2 regions of the Rummeliibacillus sp. BSL5 genome follow, and region 1 is predicted to be linked to the other one. Evidence: a T-box and tRNA genes for the amino acid it is inferred to sense, from the RefSeq annotation. Region 1 holds a T-box; the other holds one or more tRNA genes.

Region 1 (6,135 bases):
ATGCTTTTCGTAAAATTCTTTTATTTTTTTAGAGGTTGAGGCTGTTTTTTCTACAAGCTCTATTAAGTATTCTCTCTGCTCTTCTGGGCATTTATCCAAGCACTGAGTTAAGTATGCTTGTGTTTTCCTAGATTCACAATAGCATTTAACAAACAATTCTTTAATTGTTAAGGAATCATTCATCTGATTTCCTCCTTTCTTTTAAAAGGTTTTTTAGATAAAGATAAAATATTTATATTATAATTATTTAATTCTCTATTCTCTGTATGTAGCATTAGAATGTCATAAATTTCTTGTTCACTTAACCTTTTATTTTGTTTATATTCATGCTCTTCAATCAGTAAACCTAACGCTCCTGCTACATGTGGTACAGCCATTGAAGTACCTGATAAAATCGCATATTGTTGATTTAGAAATGTTGAATACACATTAACTCCAGGAGCATAGAGATCAACATACTCATTTGTATTTGAGAAATGTGCTATTTTTTGATTCTGATCAATTGCCCCAACCTCAATCACTTCTTCATAAGCTCCTGGATATCGATATTCATTCGTACTAAATTCTCCATCACCATCATTTCCTGAAGCTACTACAACTGATATTCCATTATTTATCGCTCTCTTTACAGCGTTGTGGAGCTCCGTCGAAGATTGCTTTGTACCAAGTGATAGAGATATGATTCTAACTCTTTCATTATTTGGTCCACGCCAATTTGAAGCATAGTCAAGAGACTTAATTAGATTATCAATAGATCCACCGCCAACAGAATTTAGTACTTTTAAAATTAATAATTTGGATTTGAATGATATACCTATAACTCCTTTATTATTTTGCGCAGCTGCTATCACACCTGCTGCATGGGTGCCGTGACCGTTCGTATCATTATAATTTTCAGGATTCCCATAATGCTCAGTCGTAAAATTATAGCCATCAATTATCGCTTCAGATAAATCTGGGTGACTACTATCACAACCCGTATCTATAACAGCAATGACTACCTCTTGCCCAGAAAACCCCCTTTTCCATTTTGTTTGAGCACCTATTTCTAGAATGTTCGTTGGGATAACTTCTTCCATATTACTCATAGAAACTAATGCTTCATCCGGTATTAATTTAACTTCTGTATCTTCCATAGAAAGACTCCTTTTATTAGCTTTTGTAGAATAAAGAAATATGATTAAAGTATTCTACAACCTTTTTATCCAGTAATTTTAATAATTAGAGCATTTATAGATTACTTAAACACAAAAAAACCAGAAGAACTGACTTAATCAGCGCTTCTGGTTTCTTTTTTTATTCATATTTGCCCTGCTTCTGCTGTGGATATAAATTAATCCAATAATTCTTTTGCTAATAGTGTGTAGCTTTGTTTTCGGCTTTCGATGCTGAATTGGTTACAATTGAACATCGCTTCGTCAAATCCATATTGCTCTTGATCTCGGCGAATAATATCGCCTACTTCCTTCGGTGTTCCGACTAGATGCAATTTGCGATTTTCTTCAATCATCATTTTGTCCATTTCAGTCAATGGATAGTCTTTTGCTTCTTCTGGTGACAAGGTTTGGATTAAGTTGCCTTGCATCAGCTGTAGTCTAGAAATATCAATCGGCATTGCTAAGAATTCTGCTTCTTCTTTTGTTTCCGCTACAGTTGTCGCATATGTCACCAAAATTTCTGGTGTTTCCATAAAGTATGAAGGCTCGAAATTAGCGCGATATGTGTCGAAGATTTCTCTCGTCATTCCACCATTGAAGAATTGAGCAAAGGAGTAACCCATTCCCATGCGACCTGCTCGTACGGCACTATTACCAGTCGAGCCTAATAACCATGCTTCAGGAAGTTCTACGCGCGCTGGTGTCGCCACGACTGAATCGTAGACAGAGATGCCTGATTTTTGATCGTTCATCAACTTAAGTGTTGTTTCAATTTCTTTATATTGATCCGTCATCTCAGGTCGTTTACCTTTTGCCATCGCATAAATAGCATAAGTATCCCCGCCTGGTGCGCGTCCAACGCCAAAGTCGATGCGGCCAGGTGACAGTGCGCTTAATGTTTTGAACACTTCCGCTACTTTTAATGGTGAGTAATGCATCATCATGATGCCGCCTGTGCCGATACGAATACGGTTTGTTTTAGCAGCCAAGTGAGCCGCTGTTACTTCAGGCGCAGAGCTTGCAAGCGATTGCCCGTTATGATGCTCTGCCATCCACATACGGTGATAGCCTAGCTCTTCGCCAAGAATCGCCAATGTTTCGCTGTTTTTTAAAGCCTGTGCCGGTTTAGCCCCTTTTGGAATCGGCGCTTGATCTAGAATAGAGAGTCTCATGTTACTCATCCTTCCTTTTTTCATCTATCTGTGTAAATGTGATATTTATACGTCATAATGCTAGCGGAAGTTTAAGGGGATGTAAAATGATTGGATTGGTGAGGAGGTTAAGATAATAAATTGTTCATAATTAAAATAGGTGTTGCTAAATAGTTCTACTTATCATAATATATATAATAATTTTAATTCTAAAGAAGCACTGATAAGGACATGAATCACTTTTACGGTTTACAGAGAGGGAAGTTTTGCTGAAATCTTCCTAACGCAGGAGAGTAATTTACCACCTTTGAGCTGTATCGGGGAATCTAGTATCCGGTACCGTCTATGCTACGTTACAGCACCAAAGCCATAAGTTGTTTTCTAACTTATGGGAAGTTGGGTGGAACCACGGGTTAAAACGTACTCGTCCCTTTATTAGGGATGCGTGCGTTTTTTTGTATTTAACGGAGGATTCCATTGATTGGCATGAAAAATTCAAAAGCGATGATAAGGACAGGAATTATTTTTACGGTTTACAGAGAGGGAAGTTTTGCTGAAATCTTCCTAGCTTAGGAAAATAATTTACCACCTTTGAGCTGTATTGGGGAATGTAGTATCCAATACCGTCTATGCTACGTTACAGCATCAGAGCCATAGGCTATTCTTTAGCGTATGGAAAGTTGGGTGGAACCACGGGTTAACAACACACTCGTCCCTTGTTTAGGGATGCGTGTGTTTTTTTATTATAAAAATAGGAGTGTTTAACATGATGAATGATCAATTTATACAAATTCAATTTCCAGATGGCAAACAACAGCAATACGAACGAGGCCTAACACTAACAGATATTGCCAACTCCATTAGCCCCAGTCTTTCTAAAAAGACAATTGTCGGTTATGTAAATGGGATACCTACAGATGTAGCACGTCCGATTACAGAAGATGCACAGATTTCCTTATATGATGCAGCTTCAAAAGAAGGAATAGCAGTGGTTCGCCATTCAACAGCCCACTTATTGGCGCACGCATTAAAACGCATATATCCTTCTATTCATTTTGGAATTGGTCCTGTCATTGAAGATGGTTTTTATTATGATGTGGAGCTGGATTCCCCTATCACTCCAAGTGATTTACCTCAAATAGAAAAGGTCATGAAACAAATCATTAATGAAAACGTGCAGATAAATCGAAAGGAAGTTTCACGCGAGAAAGCTAAGCAATTATTTGCGCATGATCCATTAAAACTTGAGTTGTTAGAAGACATTCCACAGGATGAAACAGTTACTGTTTATGAACAGGGTGACTTTTATGATTTATGCCGGGGTCCCCATATACCTTCTACAGGTAAGATCCAGCATTTTAAATTAACAAAAGTGTCTGGGGCATATTGGCGAGGCGATAGTAATAATAAAATGCTTCAACGCATCTATGGTGTCGCTTTTGCAACAAAGGATGAGCTACGTGACTATTTCGTCTTTCTAGAAGAAGCAGAAAAGCGAAATCACCGTAAACTTGGAAAAGAGCTTGAGTTATTCATGTTCTCAGAGGAAGCACCCGGCATGCCTTTCTATTTGGCAAATGGCCAGATTATACGGAATGAGCTCGAGTCCTTTTTACGAAATTTACAGGCTGAGTATGATTATAAAGAGGTGCGGACTCCACTCATGATGAATCAGAGATTGTGGGAGCAATCCGGTCACTGGGATCACTACAAAGAAAACATGTACTTTACACAGGTTGATGAACAAAGCTTTGCCTTAAAACCGATGAACTGTCCTGGACATATGCTCATTTTCAAAAATGAACGACATTCCTATCGTGATTTGCCTATTCGCATGGCGGAATTCGGGCAAGTTCATCGACATGAATTCAGCGGTGCTTTAAATGGATTATTACGCGTTAGATCATTTTGCCAGGACGATGCTCATATTTTCGTTACACCAGAACAGATTGAAGACGAAATTACTCTTGCATTAAAGATCATCGACCATGTGTATAAAGTATTCGGGTTTGAATACGAAATAGAATTATCAACACGCCCAGAAGATTCAATGGGAAGCGAGGAACTTTGGAATCGTGCTGAAACAGCTTTAGAAAACGTACTAAATAACTTGGGGTACCCTTACAAAATCAATGAGGGTGATGGTGCGTTTTATGGTCCCAAAATTGATATTCACATTAAAGATGCCATTCAACGCAGCCATCAATGTGCTACAGTACAGCTCGACTTCCAGCTACCAGAGAAGTTTGATTTAACATATATAGACAAACAAAATGAAAAAGCTCGTCCGGTGGTCATTCATCGCGCAGTATTCGGTTCCATCGATCGTTTCTTAGGCATTTTAATTGAACATTTTGCAGGAGCCTTCCCTGTTTGGCTCGCTCCTACACAGGTACAAATTGTCCCCGTTTCTCAGGTGCACCTAGATTATTGCTTAAAAATCCAATCTCAGCTAAGACAATTAGGAGTACGAGTTAAAATTGATGAAGACGAAGAAAAATTAGGCTATAAAATAAGAAGAGCACAGATGCAAAAGATTCCTTATATTATTGTGCTTGGTGAAGAAGAGTTAAAAGAAAACGCAGTAAATGTTCGAAAGCACGGCGAAAAACAATCAATCAGTATGCCGTTTAAGGATTTTAAAAAGAATATTGTAAAGCAAATAAATGAACGCAGCATTTAAAACAAACAAGGGAGAACCTAATATTGGTCCTCCCCTTGTTAATTTACTTATTTATATTTTTAATGACAGCCATTTCTTTTCCAAAGCGATCCCATGATTGCTGAACGGGCGAGTATCTTCGGGACTTAAATTGTACTTTTTGGGGAGTAAACTTCTAGAGGGCGGTTGTTAAATGAGTATGAACGGTAGTAAATGTGTCCTCAGTGATGGTAAATCAACAGAGAACGATGGTAAGCATTGAAGCTAGGCATTGTGGCTATTAGTCGATATTTGCATAATAAATTTTCAACTGCAATAGTTGGCCATAATTTAGCATTCACTATATTTTACAAGTATGCTTTTCTTTTGTGTATATTTATTTGATGTTTGTAATATTGTCAGCCATTTTACACAGGTTTCTTCATATTATATACTCGTTTAAACAATTGAGTTTGGGAGTGATTTTTATGTTGATTAAACCTTTTGCACCCACCCATTATTTAGATTCCTTGCGAAAACTGAGTGATCGGTTATCAGCGACTCATCCTTTGAAACAGGAATTGGAGAGGCAATGGAGAAATATAGAAGCTGGCGATTTAGGAGAGAAAATTATAGTTGATACTCTTGGTCAGTTGCATTCACCTGAAAAGTATTATGTATTTCATAACTTATCTCTTGTATTGGAATCTAAAATACAAATAGATATTTTGCTGTTAACTACAAATTTTGCAGTTGTGTTTGAGGTAAAGAATATCAAAGGAACGATAGAATTAAGACAAAATCCTCGACAATTGGTGCGCCATTTATCAACAGGTGAAACACATGCATTTCCTAGTCCAGAACCCCAACTGGAAGAATACACCCACCAACTTCAAGTATTCTTTTTACACAATTATATCAATCTCCCCATTTACGGCGCGATAGTTTTTCCTTTTTCCTCAAGCTACATTGAACTAACTTCATCAGCTAATACTATTCTTTTGAAAAATGATATTAAACCCTATATTCGAAATATACCGGTACAAAAAGAGCCATTGTCACCCCTGCAGCTAGAAAAACTCGTCCAATCCTTATTGAAACAGCATACTGATTATAATCCTTATCCATTATTGCAGAGGTATAACCTTTCTAGAAAGGACGTTTTGAACGGTGTAGCTTGTCCTAA
Region 2 (6,135 bases), 230 kb from region 1:
GATGAAGAGGGCATGATTGCTGTAATAGAATAAGAAATAAAGCCATCCAATTATGGATGGCTTTTATTGTGGATAAAAATAAATTTATATTCACGTCTTATATATCTGAAATACAAAGTAATACTATATAGTTTGAAATTAACTAAGCATTTTATGGCTATATGTAGAAACTCTGTAGTGGTAGAATAAAGAAATAGTATATACAAAAAGTACTATATACTAGCGGGGAACAGGAGTAGAAAAATAAGATGTTGTTTCACTTACTTTTTTACAAATATATTCAGTAAAAAGCGAATGTTAGTCAAAATTTGTCGAATAAAGTGGTATTAAACCAAAAAAAGACGAACTTTGTAGTTCAAAAGTTTATTTTCAAAATAAAAAAGAACTAGGAAATTGTTAAGGGAAATATAATAATAAAGCTTATAGATAAACCAATGAAAATTAAAAATATGTTTTTATGTAAAAAATTTTATAGTATTTTATCTAATATTAAACATTAGTAGAATTTATAATAAAAAAATACAAAATACTAAGTAGAATAATAGTAATAAAAATTGGAAAATGATATAAATTTATTGGATATAATTATATATTATTCATATTTTATTCGTATTTTAATAAAAAAATATAAAAAACTATTATGCAAATTTAAATAATGTGATAATATAGTCGTTAAGGATTACGAATTGAAGGATTTTGGAAAAAAACTTATAAAAATTACGTAGTATCGTAATCCGTAAAATAGTTCATCTATAAAGGAGAATGGGAATTTTGAAAAATTATAAACTTATTAAAACTGCTGCTGCTGTTGCTCTAGGCGCTTCTGTCATAACAGCCGCCTTAGTGCCAGGTTCAACAAGCGCATTTGCAGCTTCTAAATACAAAGTATCAAAAGGTAAACTAATAAACGCTAAAACTGGTAAGGTTGTAAAAGGTTATGTTGTTTATAATTCAAAACTTTACTACAATGGCAAATTGAAAACTGGATACAAAACAGTTGGTTCAGGTAAAACAATCAAACTTTATTTCAATGGATCACTTAAAAAAGGTTACAAAACAGCAAAAGAAAATAAATTGTTGTTCTACAATGGATCACTTAAAAAAGGCTACAAAACAGCTGGTAACGGTGAACGCCTTTACAAAGATGGCTATCTTGACAAGGGCTACGAAGTATATGGTGATGTTGATAAAGATCCATCTCTATACTATAACGGCTACCTTAAATCAGGTTACAAAACAGCGAACAACGCAACTTTAATGTTCTACAATGGTAAATTATCAGAAGGCTACAAGACTGATAAAAATGGTACAGTTCTATATAATGAAGGTCGCTTAAACAAAGGATTTGTAAAAGTAGAAGATAAATTTTACAATGACGCAGAGCTAGCTAATGGAACTTTTGAGTATGAAGGTAAAAAAATTGAAATAAAAGATGGTATGGTAGTTTCTTTAAATGTTGAATCTGTAAAAGCTATTGATACTACATCAGCAAAAGTTTCATTTAGCAAAGCAATTGACTCACTTGACAAATCTGCATTCGAAGTAGTAAACAAAGCGACTGGTGAAAAACACGTAGTAAAAGCAGTTACATTGTCTGAAGATAAAAAATCAGCTACTTTAGAATTCTATAATGCATTTGCAGCTAATACTACCTATACTGTAAACACTAAAATAGGTGAAGATAATGTTACAAATGATTTAGTAATAGGTTCATTAAAGCCATCATCAGTGGAAGTAGCAAATCAAACTGTACAAGCTGATACTAATACAGTACTAGATTACAAAGTTAAAGACGAAAGCGGAGTAGATATTACTGCTTCATACCAACCTGGGACAACTGGTGTATCATTTGAATCAGCGTCTACTGCGATTAATAAAACAACAGGTGTAATTAACCTTGCTAAAGGTTCATCTATCAAAGCGAAAGTTGTAATTAAAGATGCTGATAAAGTTTTAGCTGAAAGCTCTGAAGTAACTATTTCTGCACAGGAAGCAGTAGCTTCAACAATTTCTGCTTGGACTGTAACAACTAGTGTTACTCCTGATTTCTCTAAACCAGCTTCAACAATTTATGGTTCAGGATATTCTTTAAAAGCTCAAGCAAAAGATCAATTAGGTAATGTAATTGCTGGTAATTTCACATATGAATCACAAAATAATGGTGTGGCAGTAGTTGATAAAACAACTGGTACCATTACACCTATGGGAACAGGCGTGGTTCCTGTGAAAATCTCATTAGTGAATGATGGCAAAGTAGTAGATACTAAAACAGTTGAAATTAAAGTAAACGCTGCAAAAGCAGTAGACTCGATTAAAGCTGAAAAGTCTTCTTTATTATTATCTAATACATCTGCAGATTCACAAGATTTAGCTGTTTCAGTTAAAGATCAATACGGTAATGCTTTTAGTACTGAGTTGAACAAGGAAGTTTTAGATAAAGACGGTAAAGCACTTGCTAAAGATGTAAATGTACCAACTGTAAAAGTGGAATCTGTAGCTGAAAAAACAGGTGAGTACACAGTAAATATTGCAACAGATAGTACGACAACTGCTGGCACATATACTGTAAAATTAGTAGCTGGTGAAAAATCAGCTACATTCACAGTAACTGTAAAACCTTCTGGGGAAGCAACTTCTTACGTTGCTAAAGAAATTCCAACGACAGTTGATTTAAAAGAAGCTTCTTTAAGCTTTTCTCCTAAGTTATATACTTCAGATGCTGAGGGTTTAACAGTTAAAGATGTAACTTCTGATGCAACAGTATCTGTTTCAGATAACGAAGGTGTAACTGTAAGTGGGGGTACAGTAACTGTTAATAAAGAAAAAGTTAAAGCTGGGGATACATTCACAGTTGTTGTAAAAGTTGGTCTTAATACTGTAGCTTCTAAAGTTGTAACTATAGTTGATACAACTTCAAAATATACTGCTGATTTTAAAGGGTACACTTTAACAGGAGAAATTAAGGGCAATCTAACTAATTTACTATCTAATAATGTAAGAGTTTTGATAGACGGTAAAGAAACAGATGTTTCAAAAACATTGAATGTTAAATCTACAAAATTTGTTGCAACTGATTCTACAGTAGTAAAGAATGATGGAGAACTTGCTGAAGGTACTGCGACCGTATATGTACAAGAAATTACTCTTTCAAATGATAAAGTTGTTACTTTCAATACACCTGTAAAATTCACTGTAAATGTTACTAAATAATTATCTCAAATGCATGGAACTAGTTTATAGGTAAACAGTTTAAGAAAAAGACCTTGATCTCATAGTAGATAAGGTCTTTTTATCTTTCGAGAAGTTCTAAGAGTTAATTGGTGTTTATCTTTTTGTGTGAATATATATTTTGAGGAAATACAAAGTAAACTACAAAAAATAAAACCCCTTCAACGTGAAGGGGTGGCATGTATTTAAGTTGTCGATTTTCTAATATGCCGACTAAGAGAATCGAACTCTTATCAGTGGATTACGAGACCACCGTTTTGCCATTAAACTAAGTCGGCAACAGTTATTTACACCAATAGTATAGCACTTTTATTTTCTTAATTCAGATTTCATGATTTAGGTGATATTCAAAAATGCCCTAGCATTATCTTGACTTATTCTTCTCCAATGCAACTGGGAAGAAATGAATTATTTTTCTTCCTCTTGTCCCTCGCGTTTCCACTTTCCACTTTTAAAGGTTTTCTTAAAATCATCATCATTATTGATGGTCGATTTGGCCAAAAGTATGAGTGTTAGGAGCATTGTGCCTGTTCCAACGATAAGATAGAACATAGTGAATACTTTTCCTATCGCTGTTTCAGGGGAAAGGTTGGTATCGATGCCGGTTGGAATAATGCTCACAACGCAGAAATAGATGGCGTCTAGAACGGCCCAGCCTTCTTTTTGTGTATAAAATAACACGCCTGACAGAATGATGAAAAATAGGGTAGTAATAAGCGATAAAAATAAAGGATGTTTTGATGATTTATACAAAGCTTCTAGCAGTCGTTTTAGTGTTAGGATAAATGAAATCAAAGTGAAAGAATTCCTCCTCGTTATTATTCATTGAATACAGTATCATGCAAGGGAAAATATTTCTAGGTTGAGGGGTGGGGTAGTCGGATAAGCAGGATTAGAAATTGAAAAAACTGCTCACAAAGCATATAGCATTTGCTAGCAGTCAGCATGTTGTATAACTACTTTATAACGCGTGAAACCGTCATTCCGTCGCCGATCGGTATTAATACAGATTGCAACTGAGAGTGTTCTGCGACTGTTTTATTGAACTCTTTCATGAACTCACTATAACGTTTAGGCTGTGAGTTTGAATCTGCAACACTCCCGCCAGCTAAGACATTGTCTGTGACAATAATAGCACCAACTTTGGCAAGCTCGATACAAGCGTTTAAATAGTTGATGTAATTTAGTTTGTCTGCATCTATAAAGAAAAAATCATATTGTTTATTATTTTCTTTTAGAATTTGGAGGCTTTCTAGTGCTGGACCAGTCAAGTAGGTAACTTGATTACCAAAGCCTGCTTTGGTTAAATTTTGATGAGCGAGGGTAGCATAGTTTTCCTCTAATTCGAGTGATGTTAAATAACCTTCGCTGCCAAATCCTCTTGCCAAGCATATGCCGCTATAGCCGCCAAGTGCTCCAATTTCTAGTACTTCTATAGCTTGTGATAAAGACACCAGCATTGTAAGAAGCTTACCAGAGCCGGGTGATACGGAGATAGAACGCATTCCGTTTTCTTCAATTGATGTCAGCACGTCCTCTAAATCTGTATCTGTTGGAGCGAAGAGGCTATCGATGTATTCATTGATTAATTTCATCTGCTGGATCTCCTATCATTTCTGAAGCTTCTTTAGAAGAATTTTCAATGTTTACCATTTCATCACTTTCTTCTAAATCAAATAGCTGTATGAATTCGTTGATAACCATATCGAGTGCCTTTAACTCGCCGATTAAGATTGGCTTAATAGTTTCAAATTCGGGTTCGTCTAGTTGCTGTTTGATAGTCATACGTTTTAGCTGAATCATCTCTAAAAACGCTATTGCTCTGCCGCGCCTAAATGTTTTAGGACCCTTTGTATGATGGCCGCCATGATGACGATGTCGGCCGCCTCTTTCCTCATTTGGTCTCATACCGCACCTCTTTCTGTATACAATTGTATACAATCGGAATATAAAATTATTGTATACAATTGTATACAATAAATCAATATAAATTATAAGAGCGAATTTTTATTAATAAATTGCTACTGGATTTTTGAATGGAAATTGGACATATAAAAAAGCCGATTCAATTTAATAGAATCGGCAAATTGTTATTTTGATTGCAACACCTTAAGCAGAAAAAGAGGTATCTTCATCATACGTTTTATACGGGTGGGTTGTGTGATTAGGCGATAGAACCATTCAAGATTAAGCTTGATAAAGAGTTGTGGCGCGCGGCGAACATTGCCTGATAACACGTCCAAACTGCCGCCTACGCCCATCATGACACAGTGCTCGAATTGATGGCGGTGGCTAGCTATCCATTCTTCTTGTTTGGGAGCTCCCGTAGCAATAAAGATAAAATCAGGCTTTAAGGACGCTGCCTGAGTAGCTACTGCGTCTCTGTCACCATAGCCATCAGCAGTCCCCACAATATTAATATGGGGGTAGAGGGCGATTGCCTTTTTAGCCGCTGCTTCTGCTATACCAGGCTTGCCACCATAAAAGAAGAATCGATTTTTATTAACATCAGCATTTTTCATAAATGCATGTACTAATTCATAGCCTGGTATCCGTTCCCGCAAAGGCGTACCTAATATTTTAGAACCGATGACAACGCCTATACCGTCTGCGACTACATAGGTGGATCGCTGTACGTATTGTTCATATTGTGCATTTTCTTTTGTTAGCATAACAATTTCTGGATTCGCTGTTACGATTGAAATGGGTTCCTTATTGCTGGTTGCCAAGGTCAAGACATGGCTAACAAACTCTTTTTTGGTAGTATCTACAAAAGGAATGCCCAATATATTTATCTTTTTCATTCAACTTACCTTCCATAACACGTTTTCCCTCATTATATACCACGGAAAGGAATCTTTAAATAAACCGAGTAGACATTATAAAGGAGACCTATGGAAAAGAAAG

What was found. A T-box is a leader RNA that pairs with one kind of tRNA and senses whether it is charged. The one in region 1 lies ahead of thrS (threonine--tRNA ligase), so its partner is inferred to be a tRNA-Thr.
Region 2: it encodes a tRNA-Thr, which carries the amino acid that the T-box ahead of thrS (threonine--tRNA ligase) is inferred to sense. The anticodon was not compared.

Annotation. Positions count from the first base shown of each region.
Region 1 covers NZ_JAVGCV010000001.1:1,853,721-1,859,855, forward strand. The annotation lists gene RCJ93_RS09180 (hypothetical protein) at 1-183, opposite strand, end outside; gene RCJ93_RS09185 (S8 family peptidase) at 180-1,136, opposite strand; gene RCJ93_RS09190 (LLM class flavin-dependent oxidoreductase) at 1,334-2,329, opposite strand; T-box leader at 2,520-2,743, shown strand; T-box leader at 2,804-3,028, shown strand; gene thrS (threonine--tRNA ligase) at 3,078-4,991, shown strand; gene RCJ93_RS09200 (nuclease-related domain-containing protein) at 5,438-6,135, shown strand, end outside.
Region 2 covers NZ_JAVGCV010000001.1:1,626,269-1,632,403, reverse strand. The annotation lists gene RCJ93_RS08220 (DUF2653 family protein) at 1-33, shown strand, start outside; gene RCJ93_RS08215 (hypothetical protein) at 772-3,210, shown strand; tRNA gene RCJ93_RS08210 (tRNA-Thr) at 3,436-3,506, opposite strand; gene RCJ93_RS08205 (potassium channel family protein) at 3,637-4,023, opposite strand; gene RCJ93_RS08200 (O-methyltransferase) at 4,185-4,823, opposite strand; gene RCJ93_RS08195 (hypothetical protein) at 4,807-5,136, opposite strand; gene RCJ93_RS08190 (WecB/TagA/CpsF family glycosyltransferase) at 5,319-6,032, opposite strand.